Regions from separate parts of the Rhizobium centroccidentale genome, predicted to be linked through region 1. Evidence: predicted binding sites of a transcription regulator. Region 1 holds the regulator's gene; each other region holds the start of a gene.

Region 1 (7,265 bases):
CGTCTGTGCATCGCCCGCGCCGTCGCGGTCAGCCCGGAGGTCATCCTGATGGACGAGCCGTGCTCGGCGCTCGATCCGATCGCAACCGCCAAGGTCGAGGATCTCATCCACGAGCTTCGGGAGAATTTCACCATCGTCATCGTGACGCATTCCATGCAGCAGGCAGCCCGCGTCTCGCAGCGTACCGCAATGTTCCATCTCGGCCACCTGGTCGAGGAGAACGACACCGATAAGATGTTCACCAATCCCGACGATTTCCGCACGCAGGATTACATCATGGGCCGTTTTGGTTGATGATGTCAGGCGCGCGGCTCATTTCACACAGTTCACCTTGAGGATAGAAAAATGGTCTCCACTCACATTCTCTCTGCCTATGACGAAGACCTGAAGTTCCTGACGCGCCGCATTGCTGAAATGGGCGGCCTGGCAGAGCAGATGGTTAGCGACAGCGTACGCGCGCTGGTCAACAGCGACGCTGCCCTGGCCCAGAAGGTCATCTCCGACGACGTTGTTCTTGACCATGCCGAGCGCGAAGTCGGCGACAAGGCGATCGTCACCATCGCCCGCCGTCAGCCGATGGCGGCCGACCTGCGCGAAATCATGGGCTCGATCCGCATCGCCTCCGATCTGGAGCGCGTCGGCGATCTCGGCAAGAACACCGCAAAGCGCGTCATCGCCGTGCAGGGCACCGGTGTCCCGCGCCGTCTCGCCCGCGGCATCGAGCATCTCTCCGAACTGGCGCTGAGCCAGCTCAAGGAAGTTCTGGATGTCTACGCGACCCGCTCGCCCGACAAGGCCGTGTCGATCCGCGAACGCGACGAAGAAATCGACGCCATGTACACCTCGCTCTTTCGCGAGATGCTGACCTACATGATGGAAGATCCGCGCAACATCACCACCTGCACGCATCTTCTTTTCTGCGCCAAGAACATCGAGCGCATCGGCGACCATGCCACCAACATCGCCGAGACGATCTATTACATGGCGACGGGCGCGCAGCCGGAAGGCGAGCGCCCGAAGGATGATACCGCCAATACCGTCGGCGCAGTGACGGAATAATCTGGAAGAGAAGAAAGGAGACCATAGGCGCATGGTTCCGAGAGTTGCTGTTGTAGAAGACGAGGAAGCGCTTAGCGTTCTGCTGCGCTACAATCTTGAGGCCGAAGGCTTCGAGGTCGATACGATCCTCAGAGGCGATGAGGCCGAGCTGCGTCTCCAGGAGCGCATCCCCGATCTCCTGATCCTCGACTGGATGCTCCCCGGCGTATCGGGCATCGAGCTCTGCCGCCGGCTGCGTATGCGGCCGGAGACGGAGCGCCTGCCCATTATCATGCTGACGGCCCGCGGCGAGGAAAGCGAGCGCGTGCGCGGGCTTTCGACCGGCGCGGACGATTATGTCGTCAAGCCGTTCTCGACGCCGGAGCTGATGGCCCGTGTCAAGGCGATGCTGCGGCGTGCCCGCCCGGAGGTTCTCTCCACGGTGCTGCGCTGCGGCGATATCGAGCTGGATCGCGAAACCCATCGCGTCCATCGAAAGAGCCGCGAAGTGCGACTGGGGCCGACGGAATTCCGCCTACTGGAGTTCCTGATGTCCTCGCCGGGCCGCGTCTTCTCGCGTTCGCAGCTGCTCGACGGTGTATGGGGTCACGATATCTACGTCGACGAACGCACGGTCGACGTCCATGTCGGCCGCCTGCGCAAGGCGCTCAATTTCTCCAATATGCAGGATGTCATCCGCACCGTTCGCGGCGCGGGCTATTCCATGGAAGCCTGAGCGGCTTGCCGCTCGGGTATCACTAAAGCATGTCGCGCAAAAGTGCGTAGCGGTTTTGCGAGAACGACATGCGCCAGACGGAAAACCTAAAGCATAGGAAGCGAATCTGAAAGATCGTGACGTGCTTTAAATAGCGGCGGAAATAGAAAAACGGGCCTCGAGGGCCCGTTTCTCATTGTCTTGCTGTGACTTTCAGCCGTTGTTACGACGGCGGTCATGCACCGGCTGGTATGCCATGCGCTGATGATAGGTGCAGTAGGGCGAGGAATCCGGGCTGTCATTGCCGCAGAAGTGGAAGTCGTCCTTCAGCGGGTCGCCGACCGGCCACTTGCAGGTGCGCTCAGTCAATTCCGTCAGGCCGAGGCGGCGGGAGATCGGAACGACGACGTTCGATGCCGGCCGATACTGGATTTCATTGACGGAATCGATCTCGATCTCTTCCTTCAGCATGGTTGCGCCCTGCTGGCGGGCGACGACCGTGCGGGTAGCAACGCGCGATCCGTAGGTCGCGGCGCGGGGTGCAGCTGCGCTGCGCTTCGGCGTGCGCGCTGCGGTTGCCGTGCCGCCCGCCTTCGCTCGGCCGGGAAGGTTCAGGCGGTGCACCTTGCCGATGACGGCATTACGGCTCACGCCACCGAGCTGCGCAGCGATCTGGCTGGCGCTCAACCCTTCGGACCATAGCTTTTTCAGCTTCTCGACGCGTTCGTCTGTCCAATTCATGCCCTGTCTCCGCTGTCGCGTTTCCGATGGCAGAATCCCTCACCATTGCCTCGCATGGGAACGAGGCGCGAAACGCTCTAAAATTGTGGTGACTAGTTCCGCCGCATGCAGTCTAGCAATTGCTTTTTAACCTAGTGTGAGGCTGACTCCGTGACAAGAGTCGCGAGAATCTTGAGGAATCGATTTCGAGGTTTTCCCCAACTTGCTGCCCAGGCGTGGCATTTCTGCAATAGGCGCCGCCGAACCTATCTCTTTTGCCCGCAAGCGTTATCTCGCACCTGCTAAAACGCCAGTTTTGTTGACATCGCGGTGCAAAACATCAATAGTGCCCAGGCCGCCGCAAGGCGGCATTTTTGATTTTTTCGGACCCGTTTCATCAAATGGAAGCGATCGGTCCTTAGAGTTGTGATCAGGAGATATGGCCATGGCCGAGACCACGCCGCTTTATGACACCTACATGCGCGCTCCGCTACGGTTCGAGCGAGGCGAGGGCGTCTGGCTGGTCACCGAAAATGGCGAACGCTACCTCGATTTCGCAGCCGGCGTCGCGGTCAACTCGCTCGGTCACGCCCATCCGCACCTCGTTGCCGAATTGAAGGCCCAGGCCGACAAGGTCTGGCACCTGTCCAACCTCTATGAGGTGCCCGGTCAGGAGAAGCTGTCGAAGCGGCTGACGGAAGTGACCTTCGCCGACAAGGTGTTCTTCACCAATTCGGGCGCGGAGGCGCTGGAGTGCGCCATCAAGACTGCGCGGCGCTATCAGTTCGCCAAGGGGCATCCCGAGAAGTTCCACATCATCACCTTCGAGGGCGCCTTCCACGGCCGCACCATCGCAACGATCGCCGCCGGTGGCCAGGAGAAGTATATCGAGGGCTTTGGGCCTAAAGCACCGGGTTTCGATCAGGTGGAGTTCGGTGATCTCGATGCCGTGCGTGCTGCCATCACCGACGCGACGGCTGCGATCCTGATCGAGCCGGTTCAGGGCGAGGGCGGCATCCGCCCCGCCACCAACGAATTCCTGCGCGGGCTGCGTGAGATCTGCGACGAGCACGGCCTGCTGCTGATCCTCGACGAAGTACAGTGTGGCGTCGGCCGCACGGGCAAGCTCTTTGCCTACGAATGGGCCGGCATCAAGCCCGATATCATGGCGGTCGCCAAGGGCATCGGCGGCGGTTTCCCGCTCGGTGCGTGCCTCGCGACGGCGGAAGCCGCTTCCGGCATGAAAGCCGGCACACACGGCTCGACCTATGGCGGCAATCCGCTTGCCATGGCGGTCGGCAATGCCGTTCTCGACATCGTGCTTGCCGAAGGCTTCCTGCAGCATGTGCGCGATGTCTCGCTGGTGTTCCGCCAGGGGCTCGCCTCGCTCAAGGATCGCTTTCCTGACATCATCGAGGACGTTCGCGGCGAAGGCTTGATGCTCGGCGTCAAGGCGGCCATCCCGCAGGCGGAGCTGCTGCAGGCGATCCGCGCCGAGCATCTGCTGGGTGTGCCGGCCGGCGATAACGTTATCCGTCTGCTGCCGCCGCTGGTCGTCACTGCCGAAGAAGCACGCGAAGGTCTCGCCCGCCTGGAGCGCGCCGCCGAGCGTGCGCGCGCTGCCCGCACCAAGAAATCCGCTTGAATTCAACGCCCGTGGATGGGGCGTTCCTGCCCCACGCGGGCGTTATTGTTTTTTCTGGAGTACAGGTAAGGACATGGCTTCTCCGAAACACTTTCTCGACCTCTCTGCCGTTCCGGCTGCCGATCTGCGCAATATCATCGACGACGCGATCGTGCGAAAGAACGCGCAGAAGGCCGGCACGGCCGACAAGCCGCTGGCCGGCAAGATGCTGGCGATGATCTTCGAGAAGCCGTCCACCCGAACCCGTGTTTCCTTCGATGTCGGCATGCGCCAGCTGGGCGGCGAGACGCTGTTCCTCTCGGGCACGGAGATGCAGCTTGGCCGCGCCGAGACGATCGGCGATACGGCCAAGGTGCTGTCGCGCTACGTCGATGCGATCATGATCCGCACGACCGATCATTCGCGCCTGCTGGAGCTGGCCGAACATGCGACCGTTCCGGTCATCAATGCGCTGACCGACGATACGCATCCCTGCCAGATCATGGCGGATATCATGACGTTCGAGGAGCATCGCGGCCCGATCAAGGGCAAGACGCTCGCCTGGACGGGCGACGGCAACAACGTGCTGCATTCGCTGATCGAAGGGGCCGCGCGCTTCGGCTATCGCATGAATATGGCGGTACCCCTTGGTTCTGAGCCGAAGGATCACTATCTGAACTGGGCCCGCAACGAGGGCGCCGAAATCATGCTCTCGCATGATGCAGACCGTGCGGTCGCCGGCGCCGATTGCGTGGTAACCGATACCTGGGTTTCCATGAATCAGGAGCACCGGGCACGCGGTCACAACGTCTTCCAGCCCTATCAGGTCAACAAGGCTTTGATGGCACAGGCCGGCAAAGACGCTTTGTTCATGCATTGCCTGCCCGCCCATCGCGGGGAGGAGGTGACGGATGAGGTGATCGACGGTCCGCAATCCGTTGTCTTCGATGAGGCGGAAAACCGCCTTCATGCGCAGAAGTCGATTCTTGCTTGGTGCCTGGGCGCGATCTGAAGATATCAAACCGCGTCTTGAGGCGCGGGCCCTAGAGCCGGATGGCCTTAGGTCGAAGCGACCTAAGGCCTGAATCCGGTCTAGAATCAAAGAAATAGAGCATGACGGCGCCCGAAAACCGCTCTCACTTTTCGGCGTCATGCTCCAGGAGTAAAGCAATGGCCGAAAATGCCGCAACGCTGGGTCAGTTCGATTTCGCCGGTGACGATCATGTCGTTCCCTTCCAGGTGGAAGGTCTCGACGTGCGCGGCCGTGCCGTACAGCTTGGTCCGCTGCTGGACGCGATCCTCGCCCGGCACGACTATCCGATGCCGGTTGCACGCCTTCTGGCCGAGGCCATCGTCCTGACCGTCCTGCTCGGCACATCACTGAAGTTCGAAGGCAAGTTCACGGTGCAGACCAAGGGCGACGGTCCCGTCGACCTTCTGGTTGCCGATTTCTCGACGCCGGAAAATGTTCGCGCCTATGCCCGTTTCGACGAAGAAGCGCTGGCAAAGGCAGTCGCCGAAGGCAGGACCGAGCCGGAACAACTGCTCGGCAAGGGCGTCCTCGCCTTCACCATCGATCAGGGCCGTTTCACGCAGCCCTATCAAGGCATCGTCGCGCTTGACGGCGCCTCGCTCGAAGAGATCGCCGGCACCTATTTCCGCCAGTCGGAACAGATCCCGACGCGCGTGCGCCTCGGTGCTGCAGAGCTCTTCGATCGCGACGAGAATGGCAAGCCGCGTCACCGCTGGCGTGCCGGCGGCCTGATCGCGCAGTTCCTGCCGGAGGCGCCCGAGCGCATGCGCCAGCCCGACCTGCATGGCGGCGACGGCGATACCGGCGTGCGCGATCATGCCGAAGACGATGCCTGGGCGGAAGCGCGCAGTCTGGTGGAAACCATCGATGCAGATGAGCTGACGGATCCGCAAGTCGGCACCGAGCGGCTTCTCTATCGCCTCTTCCACGAGCGTGGCGTACGCGTCTACGAACCGAAGGCGGTCTATGACCGCTGTTCGTGCTCGCGCGACAAGCTGAAGGGTGTGTTGAAGGGCTTCACGGCCGAAGAGATCGAGGCCAGCCAGGAGAATGGCGAGATCGCCGTGACCTGCGAGTTCTGCTCGACCACCTATCGCTTCGAAGTGTCGGAGATAGAAGCGGCGTAATGCCGCTCAGTTCAGCGTGCGCAGCAGGTTCGGCGTATCCAGCGAGAAGGCGGGGATCTTGACATGGAAGAGCTCCCCGTCGTCCGTTTCCATCTGGTAATGGCCGAACATCATACCTGAGGGCGTGTCCAGCGGGCAGCCGGAGGAATATTCATAGGTATCGCCGGGTTTCAGATGCGGCTGCTCGCCGACGACGCCTGGCCCCGTCACCTCATCCACTATGCCGTTCATATCGGTGATGTGCCAGTAGCGCGTCACCAGTTTCACGGCCCGCTCCGAGTGGTTGGAAATGACGATGCGATACCCCCATACATAGCGATCATCGTCCGGATCGGATTGCTCCTCCAGATAAAACGGCTCTACAACCACTTCGATGTCGCGTGTTAGGGCGCGATACATGCCTGATACCTTGCCACTGCTCTGAAGCGCCGGAGGCTCCTCGAAGCCCATTGTCGTTTCAGCATTTTCAAGTCTGCGGCATATTATCCGCTTTCCACTGCTCCCGCAAAGCGCAGGATATCTAGCGGTATCCTATAACCAATCCATTCCGTCAAGGAACGGCGTGATGAAATCTCGCTCGGGGAGACGGATCGCTCTGAAATCCAGCTATTACGGCCAATGAAGAAGGTTAGTCCTTTCTTCTCAAAGTATCTCGTTTCGCCCGTCATTTAGTCTTGTCTACCATATTGTCGCAGGCAGAGCTTGTGGGGTGCGGATACGCTTGCCGCCATTGCTGGTGCACTTCAGGGATCGGGCGTCACATCTGATCGCCAATTATTAAAACCTCCCGGCCATATAAACCCCGTGTCCCTCCTTTATGTTCCTCGGAGGGAACTTGCGCCGGATTCCCTCTCGGGAGGATTTCGGCTATGATCTGATTCTGGCATGGCCCGTGCCTCCCCCCTCCATTCGGGAAAGTATATTTCATGCGGGGCCGTCGATATCCAAACCGACTGTTTGAGCGCCTGGCATAAGGAGGGGTTGCGGTCATTGCTCGCAATAGGAGGT
Region 2 (7,265 bases), on a different contig from region 1:
TGTCGTCTCGCTCGGTGTCAAGCGTCGCTACATCCGCGTGATCAAGCCGGTGCGGATCGAGGCCGGCGGTTCCTGGTGTGAGTTCCGGCCCTATGACGGCACGCGCTTCGAAGTCGAGATCGACTTCGAATGCCCGCTGATCGGCCGCCAGAAGTGGGAAGGCGATCTGACCGCTGAGACCTTCAAGACTGAACTGTCGCGTGCCCGTACCTTCGGCTTCATGCGCGATGTCGAACCTCTCTGGGCTTCGGGCCATGCGCTGGGTTCGTCGCTGGAAAATTCGGTCGTCATTTCGGACGATAACACCGTCATCAATGTCGAAGGCCTGCGTTATCCCAAGGACGAGTTCGTCCGCCACAAGACGCTCGATGCCGTTGGCGATCTGGCTCTGGCCGGCGCTCAGTTCATTGGTTGCTATCGCTCCTATCGCGGCGGCCATCGCATGAATGCGAATGCTCTGAAGGCATTGCTCAGCGACGCTTCGGCTTACGAGGTCGTCGAAACCTCTGCACCGCGTCAGCGCGGTCATGGTCGCGAGTTCATCGCAGTCAACGCTCCTGAATTCGCTCCCTGGTCGGCGTGATTTTTTCGGGATCGAAATGAGACAAAGCTGCCGCTCTGATGAAGGGCGGCTCTTTTTTTGGCGGCGACTCATCGGGTCTGCCTTCGCTCGCGATGTGGCGGTATGCGGAAGGGACGGTATGAGAAATCGCTGTCAAAACAGTGATTAAAGGCTGCGGATATGCGGTCTTTGCCACAAAAATGCGTTAATGCACCATCAATGCGTTGCCCTGATGGTGTTTTTGCGGCTAGAAACGCCAGCGAGAGAGAACGCCGTCTCCGCAACGACGGCTATGGGACAGTCATCCGATGGGTTTTGCAAGGTCTGAACGCATGAATATCACAGCACGGGCTTTGCTCGTATCGCTCCTTCTGGCCGGTACCGGTGCGGTGGTGACGGGATGTAATACGAAAAAGGATATCGACATCACCAAGCTCGGTGTCGAGACCGATCCGCCGGAGATGCTCTACAATCAGGGCCTTGCCAACATCAAGGCCGGCAACATGACCGAGGCCGGCAAGAAGTTCGATGCCATCAACCAGCAGCAACCTTTCTCCGAATGGGCGCGCAAGGCATTGGTGATGAGCACCTTCGTGAAATACCGCACAGGTCGCTATGATGAGGCGGTACAGACCGGCAATACCTATCTCAAGCAATATCCGGGCTCGGAAGATGCCGACTATGTGCAGTATCTGGTCGGTTCGTCCTATGCCAAGCAGATCGTCGACGTGACGCAGGACCAGCGTGCGGCGCAGCAGACGATCGAGGCGATGACCAAGCTCGTCAACACCTATCCGAAGTCGCAATATGTCAGCGACGCTCAGGAAAAGATCCGCTTTGCCAAGGATCAGCTTGCAGGCAAGGAAATGCAGGTCGGCCGCTATTATCTGGAGCGCAAGGATTATCTGGCTGCCATCTCCCGCTTCCGCGTGGTGGTGGAGCAGTATCCGACGACGAACCAGATCGAAGAAGCCCTGGCGCGACTCGTCGAAGCTTATTATGCAATGGGTATCGTACCCGAAGCGCAAACGGCAGCTGCCGTTCTCGGCCACAACTATCCGGACAGCCGCTGGTATAAGGATTCCTATCAGCTGCTGCAGAAGGGCGGCGTGGAGCCGAGCGAAAATTCGGGCTCCTGGATTTCCAGAGCGGGCAAGAAACTTCTTCTTGGGACGTGAGATTGAGCGCATATGCTGATCCAGCTTTCGATCCGCGATATCGTTTTGATCGAGCGGCTGGATCTTGCCTTCGAGTCCGGACTTTCGGTGTTGACCGGCGAGACGGGTGCGGGCAAATCCATCCTGCTTGACAGTCTGTCGCTGGCCCTTGGCGGGCGCGGCGATGGCGGGCTCGTGCGCCATGGCGAGGATCGCGGCCAGGTGACTGCGGTTTTCGATGTCGGTACACAGCATCCGGCGCGCAAGCTCCTGCGCGAAAATGGCATCGACGATGATGGCGATCTGATTTTCCGTCGTGTCCAATCCGCCGATGGCCGCACCAAGGCCTTTGTCAACGACCAGGCGCTCAGTGTGCAGCTCATGCGTCAGATCGGCCAGCTCCTCGTCGAAATTCACGGTCAGCATGATGACCGCGCCCTTGTCGATACCGACGCGCACCGCACCTTGCTGGACGCCTTTGCCGGCCTTGCCGAAGAGGCACAGGAGGTCGCCAAGCTGCACAAAATCTGGCGCGATACCGATCGCACCTTGAAGAAGCATCGCGAGCAGGTCGAGAAGGCTGCGCGTGAAGCGGACTATCTCCGCGCCTCCGTCGAGGAGCTGGAGAAGCTCTCGCCGCAGGATGGCGAGGAGGATGAACTGGCTGAGAAGCGCTCGCGGATGATGAAGGCCGAGCGCATTGCCGGCGATATCGCCGAGGCTTCCGAATTCCTCAATGGGAACGCATCGCCCGTGCCGCATATCGCATCGCTGGTGCGCCGATTGGAGCGCAAGAGCCACGAAGCGCCGGGTTTGCTCGAAGATACCGTGGCGCTGCTCGATGCCGCTCTCGACCAGCTGTCCAACGCACAGATGGAAGTGGAGACAGCACTCCGCAAGACGGAATATGATCCTCGCGAACTGGAGCGGGTCGAAGAGCGTCTCTTCGCGTTGCGGGGCGCCTCGCGTAAATATTCCGTGCCGGTGACGGAACTGCCGGCCCTGGCCGCACGCATGATTTCGGATCTCGCTGATCTCGATGCCGGCGAAGAGCGGCTGGCGCGTCTTACCGCCGAGCTTTCCGCCGCCAAGACGGATTACGATGTTGCCGCGCGCAGTCTGTCAGAGAAACGTCGCCATGCCGGCGAGGCTCTTGCCTCAGCCGTCATGGCCGAATTGCCGGCCCTTAAGCTTGAGCGCGCGCGTTTCATGGTGGAGATATCAAGCGACCCAGAGGCCGGGACGGCCGATGGCATCGACGTCGTCGAATTTCACGTGCAGACGAACCCTGGTACGCGGCCAGGACCGATCACCAAGGTTGCCTCAGGCGGCGAACTGTCACGCTTCCTGCTGGCGCTGAAGGTGGCGCTCGCCGATCGCGGCTCGGCGCCGACCCTCGTCTTCGACGAAATCGACACCGGCGTCGGCGGCGCGGTGGCCGATGCCATCGGCCAGCGGCTGAAGCGCCTTTCCGATCGCGTACAGGTGCTGTCGGTCACCCACGCCCCGCAGGTCGCGGCTCGCGCTGCAACGCATCTCCTGATCTCCAAGGGACCGGTCGCGGACGGCTCGGAAAAGATTTCCACACGCGTTGCCACCATGGAACCGAAGGATCGTACCGAGGAAATCGCCCGCATGCTCGCGGGTGCTTCGGTAACCGAAGAGGCGAGGGCAGCCGCCAAGCGCTTGCTAGCCGGTAACGGGTGATCTCTCCCATGGCGACGTCCGAGGCAGATGCCGGCGACCACTTGCCCGAAGCAGACATAGCAGCAAGGTCAGCGATTATAGCGCTGACGCGCGCCTGAACTCGTCATCTGCCACCGACGTCTTGCCTCGGTTTTCGACGGTCTTGCGTCATATAGCCTTCATCGTCCCCGGTTAGGCAGGCCAGAATCCGGAGAACGTCAATGCACTCAACCGCACAGCCCAATCGCCCAAAAATCGGAGAAACCGTTATTCACTCGACGGCGAACGTAAGGGATTCGAGCATAGGCAGATGCTGCGAGATTTTAGCCGACACATCTCTGCACACGGCCGAACTGGGGGATTTTTCCTACTTGGGGCCGCGCTGCATTGTCGGTGACGCAACGATTGGAAAGTTTTGTGCCATTGCGGCGGAGGTCAGAATTGGCGCTCCCAATCACCCGATGGACCGGCCGTCCATGCATCGCTTCACCTATTGTCCGGAATATTACGCGGCGGGCGCCGTGCGGGACCACGCCTTTTTCGATCGGCGAAAGGAAGACCGCGCCGTCATCGGCAACGATGTCTGGATTGGTCATGGCGTGATCGTTTTGCCGGGCGTAAAGGTTGGAGACGGCGCCGTGCTTGCAGCGGGTGCGGTCATCACGAAAGATGTCCAACCATATACTGTCGTCGGCGGTATTCCCGCCAAATTCATTCGAGAGCGGTTTTCGCGAAGTATCGCAGAGAGACTTACGTCCATTGCCTGGTGGGATTGGCCGTTCGAAACCATCATGGAGCGGCTTGTCGATTTTCAGTCAAGCGACATAGAAGCCTTTTGCGAGCGCTGGTCTTGATCCGCGTCTGAGCAACATGCATTAGAGCTGGCATTTAGGATCGATCATATCCTCCGCCGACCCGCGGGATTTGTGCGCTTCGTTTATTCTCGCGAGAATATAGAAGCCACGCTGTCCGTCCGGCAATATCGAGCCAAAGACGCCGACCACGACGTTTTCCATATTTGAACGGGCGCCATCAACGCCGTCTGCGACGAGCTTCAGCGGGTTCAAATTCGAGAGGTCATCGGCTGCATGGAAGGTTGCCCACCAACCAGCTCGCGTCTTCAGGTCCGTAAACCGGCCGCTTTCAATTTCCGTCACATGGGCCTTCAAGAGCGCCCTAAAGCGAGGCGTCTCGCACCCCATGTGGATATGAAGTCGGTCTTGTGTGCGCCAACTGGCTGCGTTTATCGCCAGGGCAAAATTCTGTCGCGAAGCTTTCATTGCACGCGGATCGGTCGCTGACAGCTCTCTCCACGCTTCGTCAAAATAGTTCGGCGCTCCCGTGGCCAGAAGGCGTGGGTCCTCGATGCCGGGTACATCGGCGAGCGGTGCAAGAATGGTTCGCTCTTTGTCGGCCGGCTCGCGAAGAACAACGTATGAAGACAATGGCTCCTGCGACCGGACTATCTTGAGGCACGGATATGGTGAGCCTGTCAGGGTAGAGTTGACTTCGCAAGCTCTAACGACCAGCCCTAAAGCAGAGCGGCTGACGAACGAGCTCATGATCAAAACTGCAGCGATGAGAAAAATGGAGAGAACGGCAAGGCGATGCTTCATGCGTGATTTCGAATTTCTGCTGACGATCCGATCATTTCCAGAGGTCTCTCGTTCTCATAATAACTTATCTTAAATCGCCTGCGATAGGCGGGGAAGGGCCGCAGTCCAGGAATTGGGAAGAGAATTCCACCAAGGCTGTATCGAGGCCGATGTTTCCCGCATCTGTAACACCAAGAACGGCCGATCATGGCGTAAAGTTGTCGTGAACGCTACCATGATGGTTATCGGCGTTCGGTAACTGAAATGCAGATTTTCCCTTTGTTTTTCCGTGTTCCGGACCGAAAACCGCTTCCCACTTTTTACGGAAGTGCTCTAAAACATCTTCAAAATCGGGGAGTGTAGATTCATGAGCACCGAACAGAAGCCTGTCGAGGATTTGACCGAAGAGGAAGCGGCCGCGGCGCTTGCCTATCTAGCTGCGGAGATCGCGCGCAACGATGCGCTTTACCACGGCAAGGATGCGCCTGAGATTTCGGATGCGGAGTATGATGCGCTGAAGCGGCGCAATGATGCCATCGAGGCGCGGTTTCCCGCATTGATTCGCGCCGATAGCCCGTCGCGGCGGGTCGGCGCGGCGCCATCTGAGACGTTTGCTCCCGTCGTCCATGCAAGACCGATGCTCTCGCTCGACAACACGTTCTCGCAGGAGGATGTCGAGGATTTCGTCGCCAGCGTCTATCGTTTCCTCGGCCGCCTGCCGGATAATTCGATTGCCTTTACTGCTGAGCCGAAGATCGACGGCCTTTCCATGTCGATCCGCTACGAGAATGGCCGCATGGTCAGCGCCGCGACGCGCGGCGACGGCACGACCGGCGAGAATGTCACCGCCAATATCAGGACCATCCAGGAAATCCCGCAGACCTTGCCCGCAGGCGCTCCTGCCGTCGTCGAAGTGCGCGGTGAGGTCTACATGGCCAAGAGCGATTTCCTGGCGCTCAACGCGCAAATGGAAGCTGAAGGCAAGCAGACCTATGTCAATCCGCGCAACACCGCGGCAGGATCGCTGCGTCAGCTCGACGCGAAGGTGACGGCGAGCCGCAAGTTGAAATTCTTTGCGTATGCCTGGGGCGAGATGTCGGACATGCCGGCCGATACGCAATACGGCATGGTGCAGACCTTCAAATCCTGGGGCTTTCCGGTCAACCCGTTGATGGAGCGCTTGAATTCGGTTGCCGATATTCTCGCGCATTACGATCAGATAGGGCTGCAGCGGCCGGATCTCGATTATGATATCGACGGTGTCGTCTACAAGGTCGATAGCCTGGAACTGCAGGCTCGCCTTGGTTTCCGCTCGCGCTCGCCGCGCTGGGCGACCGCGCATAAATTCCCGGCGGAGCAGGCCTTCACGCGTCTGGTCGGGATCGATATCCAGGTCGGCCGCACCGGCGCGCTGACGCCGGTCGCGCGATTGGAGCCGATCACGGTCGGCGGCGTCGTCGTGACCAATGCGACCCTTCATAATGCCGACTACATCAAGGGTATCGGCAACAAGGGCGAGCCGATCCGCGATGGCCGTGATATCCGCGTCGGCGATATTGTGATCGTGCAGCGGGCTGGCGACGTTATCCCGCAGATCGTCGATGTTGTCCTGGAGAAGCGGGAGGCGTCGAGCGCGCCCTATGAATTTCCTAAGGTCTGCCCCGTCTGCGGCAGCCATGCTGTGCGCGATATCAACGAGAAGACCGGTAAGGTCGACGCTGTCACGCGTTGCACCGGCGGCTTCATCTGTCGGGCGCAGGCGACCGAGCATCTCAAGCATTTCGTTTCGCGCAATGCCTATGACATCGAGGGGCTTGGCTCGAAGCAGATCGATTTCTTTTTCGAAAGCGACGATCCGGCGCTGCAGATCAGGATCGCGCCTGATATCTTCACTTTGGAAAAGCGCCAGCAGGCATCGCTTGCGAAGCTGGAAAATATCGACGGCTTCGGCAAGGTGAGTGTTGGCAAGCTTTATGCCGCGATCAATGAGCGGCGCCAGATCGCCCTGCATCGCTTCATCTTTGCGCTTGGCATCCGCCATGTCGGCGAGACGACGGCCAAGTTGCTTGCGCGGTCCTACGGCACTTATGCCGCCTTCGAGGCAGGAATGAAGGAAGCGGCACCCCTTAGCGGTGATGCGTGGAATGACCTCAACAATATAGAGGGTATCGGTGAAGTGGTGGCGCGGGCCATCGTCGAATTCTATAAGGAGCCGCGCAATATCGAAGTTATCGCGAAGCTCCTGGAAGAAGTGCAGCCGCAGGA
Region 3 (7,265 bases), on a different contig from region 1:
GCCGACATGGTCGTGATGCACATAGATCGAATGCTTGACGGTGTAGCGATAGGCCGGGCGCTTGCGAAACAGCACTACATAGGCATAGCCGACAACCTTCTCACCCTCGATCGCAACGACATGCGGGAAGCGTTTGTCCTTCAGATTCTTGCGCCGTTCGCGCAGATCATCCGGCTGCGGCGTGTCGCTATCATCAACCCCGGCCTCGACGCCGCGATGAATATGGCGGCGATAGATTGCCAGCATGGCATCGACGTCGCTCTCCCGGGACGGGCGAACGATGATTGTTTTATCCTGCTTCATGACCAATCCGAATTTTCCAGCCTATTCCGCGACGACGTAGGTATAGAGCCGGATTTTGCCGGATGCATCAATCTCGCGATAGAGCCCCTGGATCTCCACCTCGAAACCGGGGAAGGTGTTGAAGCAGGTTTCAAACATCTTGAGATAATCGATCATGGGCTTTGCCTGCTCTGTCAGGCGCTCGCCCGGCACGATGGTCGCGATCCCCGGAGGATAGACGACGAAGGGTGTCGTCGCGATGCGGCCGGCAATGGCGTCGATCGGCAGATAGTCGACATCGTTGCGCACAAGGCAGCGCGCAGCATCGTGCGGCGACATGGCGATCGGCGGCAGGTGTTCGGCGGAAAACTGTTTTGTCTGCAGGGCGCTCACATCGGCCTGGCGGAAGAAATTGTGCATTTCAGCGCAAAGATCGCGCAGGCGCACGCCTGCATAGCGGCCGGGACGGCGGCGATAGAATTCCGGAATTGCCTCTTCCAGCAGCGCATTGTCGTCATGAAGCTTTTTGAAGGCGACAAGGCCGCTGATCAAAGTGCCGGCCTTGCTGGCCTCGACACCGGGTGTCAGAAGGAACAGCAGCGAATTGAGGTCGTTCTTTTCCGCGACGATACGGTTTTCGCGCAGATATTGTGCGACTACGGGTGCCGGTATGCCGTGTTCGGTATATTTCCCCGTCCGACGATCAAAACCCGGCGTGAGCAAGGTCAGCTTGTTCGGGTCCGTCATGGCAAAGCCCGGCTCCATGTCGGAAAAGCCGTGCCATGCCGCGTCGGGCGTCAGGTGCCAGAAGGCGGGATTGGTGGCGAGCTGGTCGGTCGCGACGCTTTCCCACGGCACGTCATGCACGGCGCCTGGGCTCGACACATCCGGGATCGCGACCCGATCCGGCACGAAAGGCTCGAAGAACCAGCGGCGCTCGGGACGATGTTCTTTCTCCTCGAATTCGCGGCGCACGGCGCGGATTTTCTTGCGCAGTTCGATACCGAGACGGATCGTGTCGTCCCAGAGCACTTCGCCCGAGCGGCCCTTCATCATCTGCGCGCCGACGTCGAGCGAGGCGAAGAGCGGATAGAAGGGTGAGGTCGAAGCGTGCTGCATGAAGCTTTCGTTGAAGCGCCGGTGCTCTACGCGGCGCTTCTGGCCGGTAATGTGCCTATCCTTCATGTGGATCTGCGAGGCCTGCGAGAAGCTTGCCAGCTGCTTATGGGTGGATTGGGTGGCGATAATGCCAGGCGCATCCGGGCCAAGGTCGGAAAGACCCATGGCGAAGCGCCCGGCATAAAGCGGGTGAAACTTCATGAAGCCCGCCCATGCTTCGTCGAAGAGGATGTAGTCGCAGAGATGGCCGATCCGCTTGAGGATCATCTCGGCATTGTGAATGGTGCCGTCATAGGTGCATTGCTCCACGACCGCGACGCGGAACGGGCGGGGCTTCTTGTAGGCCTCCGGATCTTTCACCAGCGGATGGGTGCGGATACGCTTGCGCAGCGCGTCCTCGTCCATTTCAGCGAAATCCATAGGACCGATCAGGCCATAGAGATTGCGTCTGGTCGGAAGATAGACCGGAATGCCGCCCGAGATCATCAGGGCGCCGTGATGGGCGGCTTTGTGGTTGTTGCGGTCGAACAGCACGAGATCGCCATCGGTGACGAGCGCCGAGAGCGCGACCTTGTTTGACGTGGAGGTGCCGTTCAGCACGAAATAGGTCTTTTCGGCGCCGAAAATCTTGGCCGCTTCCTTTTGCGCGGCAAGAGCTGGTCCCTCATGGGTCAGGAGGTCACCGAGATCGAGCACGGAATTGTCGAGATCGTCGCGAAACACCGCTTCACCCAGATGCTCCATGAACACGCGGCCGATAGGGCTGCGGCTGTAGAAGATGCCGCCATTATGCCCTGGGCAGGTCCAGAGGTGGTTGCCTTCCTCGGCGTAATCGACAAGCGCACCGAAGAACGGCGTCTTCAATGTTTCGGCATATTGTTTCAGCCGGCTGATGAGGCTCTTTGCGATGAAAGCGGGCGTTTCTTCCGACAGGAAAACGTAACCGTCGATAAAATCGAGGACCTCGACCGGCACATCCTCGAAGCGCTTGCGGCGGATCAGCAGAATAATGGGGAATTCGAGGCCGCGCCGGCGCATGAGGTTGATGAGGGCGGCTGTCTTGCCTTCTAAACCCTTCTTGCCCCAATCGACCAGCATGCAGCCGATCGCGGCGTCGGTCTGCACCGCGATCTCGGCATCTTCGAGATTGCGCGCGCGCACCACCTCGAAACCGGAGCGTTCGATCTCCTCGACGATCTGGTTATAGCGGGCACCTTCCAGGTCCTCATTGTCGAAGGTTGGCGTTGCGAACAGAAAGTTGAAACGTCTGAAATAATCCATATCGATACCCGCTCCTGATTTGGCATGAGGTGTCGGCGTATTTCATGACATGGATGTGACAGAATAGAGGACGTCCCAAACCCTATCGATGGCCATCGCCGGGCAGGTCGCTGGCCCGCCGTTTCATGCCGGATTGCGAACGCGGAATTTATGGATTTGTGGCCGCTCAGTGAGCGGCAACGGTCCAGAAATAATAGGCAAGCGGGATGGCGAGAAGGTACATGCCGATCGAGACCTGCCTCGCCTCTCCCGACAAGATCTTGACGATGACGTAGAATAGCAGTCCTCCAGCGATACCGGTGCCGAAGCTATTGGAGACCAGGGTCAGAAGGACCATCATCAGGGCGGAAAGACCATCGGAGAAATTCTCCAGGTCGACACGCTTCAGCGCGCTGAACATCGACATGCCGACGAGGACCAGGGCGGGTGCGGTGGCGGCGGCCGGGATCATTAGCGCAATCGGGGTAAAAAGCAAAGTGAGCGCGAAAAGAGCCGCCGTTGCCAGCGAAGCAAAACCGGTGCGTCCGCCTGCCTCCGCGCCGGTGGCGCTCTCGACCAGCGCCGTGGCGGAGGGAATGCCGAGCAGCGGACTGATCGTGGCGGCAATCGAATCGACGAGGAACGGCTTGCCCAAATCCGCCATATTGCCCTCTTCGTCAACCAGACCGGCTTTGGCGCCGACCGCGAGTGTCGTGCCTAGGGTCGAGAAGAACTCGGATGCGAAGAAGGCAAAAAGATAGGGGAAATAGTCTATCTTCAGCGCACCGAGGAAATCGAGCTGGAGGCCGATCTCGGAGATGCCATGCGGCGCTCCGAAGAGTGCCGTGGGCACTTTGGTGACGCCGAGCGGAATGCCGAGCAGCGTGCTGCCCAGGATGGCCCAGAGGATCGGTCCCGGCATTTTTCGCCCGCGCAGAAAGACGGCGAGGAAGATGCCGAAGACGGCAATGATGGCCTGCCCGGAGCTGAACGAGCCGAGCATGAGCGCGTGGCTCTTGGCGTTGACGTCGACGAGACCGGCATTCTTGAAGCCGAGAAGGGCGATGAACAATCCGATCGCAGCGCCGAGCCCGAGCTTGATCTGGGCCGGAACCATGCGAGCGATGACTTGTCGCACGCCGAGCACCGTCAGCAGAACGAAGATCACACTCGACCAGAAGGAGATGGCAAGACCCGTTTGCCAGGGAATGTGCTCCACGGCTGCCATCGTCGGCCCCACCAGAACCGAGCCACCGATGCCCGGCCCGACAACGAAGGGCATATTGGCATAGAGCGCCATGAACAGGGTTGCGCCGATGATGACGAGAATGGTTGCGGTCGTCGCGGCGGCGCGGTCGATGCCACCGGCGGAAAGCAGGGAAGGGATCACGACGAGAAGATAGGCCGCTGCCAGGAAGGACGTCATCCCGGCAATGATTTCCGTCTTCGTATTGGTCTTACGCTCGCCCATGCGAAAGTAGGTCTTCCACCGCGGCTCCGACGTATCATCCGGTTGCCCGACATTCGTATTTGGGGCCATTGTCTATATCTCCTAAGTCGGCAAACGTTGCCGTGCGGTCTGATGACCTCAGTTTCGGCTTGCAGCCAGAAGCGGTCTGATATCCTGGGTGGTTCCGTCGGTAAGCCCGAGATCGGTGACGTGCGGGCCGGGGTTGCAGGCAAGGCTTGCCCCGACGACCGCCTTGAAGGTGCGAACGGGCGGCATCCAGTCAGCGATGGCATCGGCTGCGGCACGCAGCCTGGCGAAGTTGTCGGCCACCTCTTTTGCAGGCGCATCCGACAGCAAGCCGCAGACAGGTAGGGCGAGCACGGCCGTAACCTTGCCGTCGGCCGCCGTCGCCATGCCGCCGCCGGCCTCGATGACCGCATTGGCCGCCGCAGCCATATCCGCAGGATCGCGGCCGAAGACCGTGAGGTTATGGCTGTCATGCGATATGGTCGTCGCTAGCGCACCGCGCCAATGGCCCCAGTCCTCCAGGATGCCGATGACCGGCGTCGGCTCTTTTCTGCCATGGCGGTGGATGACGGCCATCAAGAGCATGTGATCAGGCAGAACGGGCTTGCCATCTTCGACTTTGACGACCGCCTGTCCCCATTTCGTGAATCGCGGGCTGACGACGGTGTTGACGCGAGCATCAGTCATGCCTGGCAGAGTGATGGTGAAGTCGGTGGCGGAAAGTTTCTCAAGCTTTACGGTGTCGCGATAGGCATCCGAGGACACGCTCTTGCCGCTTCCAATAAGATTGCCGTCTCTGGCAACCTCACGCCCCGATGCATAGACGCGGTCGACCACGATCTTTTCGAGATCGGAGAGGATGACGATATCGGCGCGGCGGCCGGGCGCGACCAACCCCAGATCGTAGCGGTTCAGCCACATGGCGGCGTTGAGCGTGGCGGCGCGAATGGCATCGATAGGCTTCATGCCATAGCCGATCAAACGTCTTAGAACGGATGACATTGCGCCATCATTCACAAGGTCGTCGGGGAAGACGTCGTCGGTGCAGATCGTCAATGTCTGCGGCAGATGCGGCAGCTTTTTCAGCACTTCGACAACGCCAGGCAGGACATAGTCGTGGGAACCGCGTAGCTCGATGGTCAGGCCCGCCCGCAATTTCGCCAGCAAGTCCTCGCCCGAGGTGAGCTCGTGATCGGATTGGATGCCTGCGGCAACAAAGGCCTGCAACTCCGCGCCTTCGAGCCCGCGGGCATGACCGCAGACGCGCTTGCCGCTTGCAAGTCCTGCTTCGACGATGCCGCGCATCGGCTCGCTTCGCTCAAGGACCCCATGCATGTTCATCACTTCGGCAACGCCGGAGATCTCCGGCCAGCTGAGCATGGTTGCCATTTCGTCTGAGCGGAATTCTGCGCCGGCAAGTTCCAGGCCGGGCGCAGAAGGGACGCAGGATGGCGCCAGGGTCAGGAAGCGCAGCGGCAATTGGCGTGTTTCCTCAAGCGCCCACCGAATGCCGTCGAGGCCGGCAACGTTGCCGATTTCATGCGGATCCCAGCAGACCGTCGTCGTGCCCTGGGGGACGACCGTTTCCGCGTATCGCCTTGGCGTCACCATCGAGCTTTCGACGTGCATATGCGTGTCGATAAATCCGGGCGTGATGAATCGCCCCGAAGCGTCGATGGTCTGCTTTGCGTCCTTCCTTGTCCCCGAGGCATGAACGCTTGCGATCAAGGGGCCGACAAGGCCGATATCGGCCGGCCTCATCTCCGAAGTCGCGACATCGACGAGCGTTCCGCCGATGATGAGTAGATCGAACTGCTCAAGCCCCAACGCCGCCCGCACGGCACGATCGCGCAGCTCAGACGAATGGAGGTCGTGGGGTTCATTCGGCATGTCTGCCTCCCTTGGCAAATGCGGATGGGCGCGCGGTGGATTGCCGCAAGACGAGTTCCGTCGGGAATATTCCGCTGGTCTCGATTTCTCCGGCAACGAAGGCGAGGGCGTGGTTTGCCACCGCTTCCAGATCCTGCCGGACGGTCGTGAGCGGTGGGGAGACGATTTGAGCCCACATCAGATCATCAAAACCGGTGAGCGACATGTCTTCCGGAATGCTGCAGCCTCTGTCTTTGATGGCAATGGCAAAGCCGATGGCGAGGGCGTCATAGGCGGCGGCGCAGGCCGTAAAATCCCGCAGATCAAGCTCATGGCCGAGGGCGCTGCCGGCTTCGAAAGTCGCATCGCTGTGTCGCAATGCCGGTTCGATCCCAGCCGGGCGGAAGACCTCGCACATTCCCTCGACGCGCTCGCGCGCCACCAGCGAATTCTCTGGGCCGGCGAGGATAAGAAGCCGGTCGTGACCGAGCTCGAGCAGATGGCGGGCGATGAGACGTCCACCCTCGCGGTGGTCGCTGGCGGCGACATTGCCTGTTGTGGCCGCGCTGTCTATGACGGCGACCGGCACCGAAACATCCTCAGGCATAACGGTCGTGCCGCGCGTCGGTATCACGATCAGTGCATCGACGCCGCGGGCGATCATGGTCCTGATTTCGAATTCCTGCTGTAGCGGTTCACCCTGACTGTCGCCAATCAGAACGGCGAGGCCGCGCCGCTTGGCGGCTCGTTCGATGGCCTGGGCAAAGGCGGGAAACAAGGGTTGGCCGATATTCGGAACCAGCAGGCCGATCGTATTGCTCTTGCCAGTGCGCAGAGCCCGGCCCGCATGGTCAGGCACATAGCCCAGCCTTTCCGCTTCCAGGCGAATCTGCTCCGCAAGGGCTGGCGACACCCGCCCTGTGCCGCGCAGGGCATTCGAGACCGTTGCCGTGGAGACACCCAGCGTGGTGGCGATTTCCCGAATCGAAGAAGGGCGTGTCTGGCTCATCCAAGAGCGCGCTCCGGTTTCCTTGGTTAAACGATTAATCAAAGCGGCGTGCGTTTGCAAGAGCGTCCCGTAGCGTAGCAGGGCTATCGCATATGGACGGATGAGCACCGGAAGTTCCTTCTCCCCGGCGGGGAGAAGGTGGCCCGAAGGGTCGGATGAGGGGGCTGCCGGTTTGAATAGAGAGATTTTCGTGCTCTTGGCAGGCACCCCCTCATCCGCCTGACGGCACCTTCTCCCCGAGGGGAGAAG

What was found. Region 1 encodes PhoB, which activates phosphate uptake and scavenging genes when phosphate is short. Its sites were predicted from a motif close to TGTCATNNANCTGTCAT; they were not measured.
Region 2: the regulator PhoB is predicted to act here: its motif matches at 3,572-3,588, upstream of PH562_RS03085 (DapH/DapD/GlmU-related protein).
Region 3: the regulator PhoB is predicted to act here: its motif matches at 2,727-2,743, upstream of PH562_RS28785 (Orn/Lys/Arg family decarboxylase).

What each region holds. Positions count from the first base shown of each region.
Region 1 is NZ_JAQJCG010000016.1:94,980-102,244, reverse strand. It holds gene pstB (phosphate ABC transporter ATP-binding protein PstB) at 1-294, shown strand, start outside; gene phoU (phosphate signaling complex protein PhoU) at 346-1,059, shown strand; gene phoB (phosphate regulon transcriptional regulator PhoB) at 1,091-1,774, shown strand; gene PH562_RS20625 (GcrA family cell cycle regulator) at 1,967-2,494, opposite strand; gene PH562_RS20620 (aspartate aminotransferase family protein) at 2,919-4,118, shown strand; gene argF (ornithine carbamoyltransferase) at 4,192-5,109, shown strand; gene PH562_RS20610 (Hsp33 family molecular chaperone) at 5,268-6,257, shown strand; gene apaG (Co2+/Mg2+ efflux protein ApaG) at 6,264-6,656, opposite strand.
Region 2 is NZ_JAQJCG010000002.1:250,702-257,966, forward strand. It holds gene lpxC (UDP-3-O-acyl-N-acetylglucosamine deacetylase) at 1-583, shown strand, start outside; gene PH562_RS03075 (outer membrane protein assembly factor BamD) at 871-1,740, shown strand; gene recN (DNA repair protein RecN) at 1,753-3,426, shown strand; gene PH562_RS03085 (DapH/DapD/GlmU-related protein) at 3,627-4,259, shown strand; gene PH562_RS03090 (CDP-diacylglycerol diphosphatase) at 4,281-5,021, opposite strand; gene ligA (NAD-dependent DNA ligase LigA) at 5,368-7,265, shown strand, end outside.
Region 3 is NZ_JAQJCG010000033.1:20,101-27,365, forward strand. It holds gene PH562_RS28780 (GNAT family N-acetyltransferase) at 1-303, opposite strand, end outside; gene PH562_RS28785 (Orn/Lys/Arg family decarboxylase) at 325-2,682, opposite strand; gene PH562_RS28790 (NCS2 family permease) at 2,849-4,201, opposite strand; gene PH562_RS28795 (adenine deaminase) at 4,250-6,028, opposite strand; gene PH562_RS28800 (LacI family DNA-binding transcriptional regulator) at 6,018-7,016, opposite strand.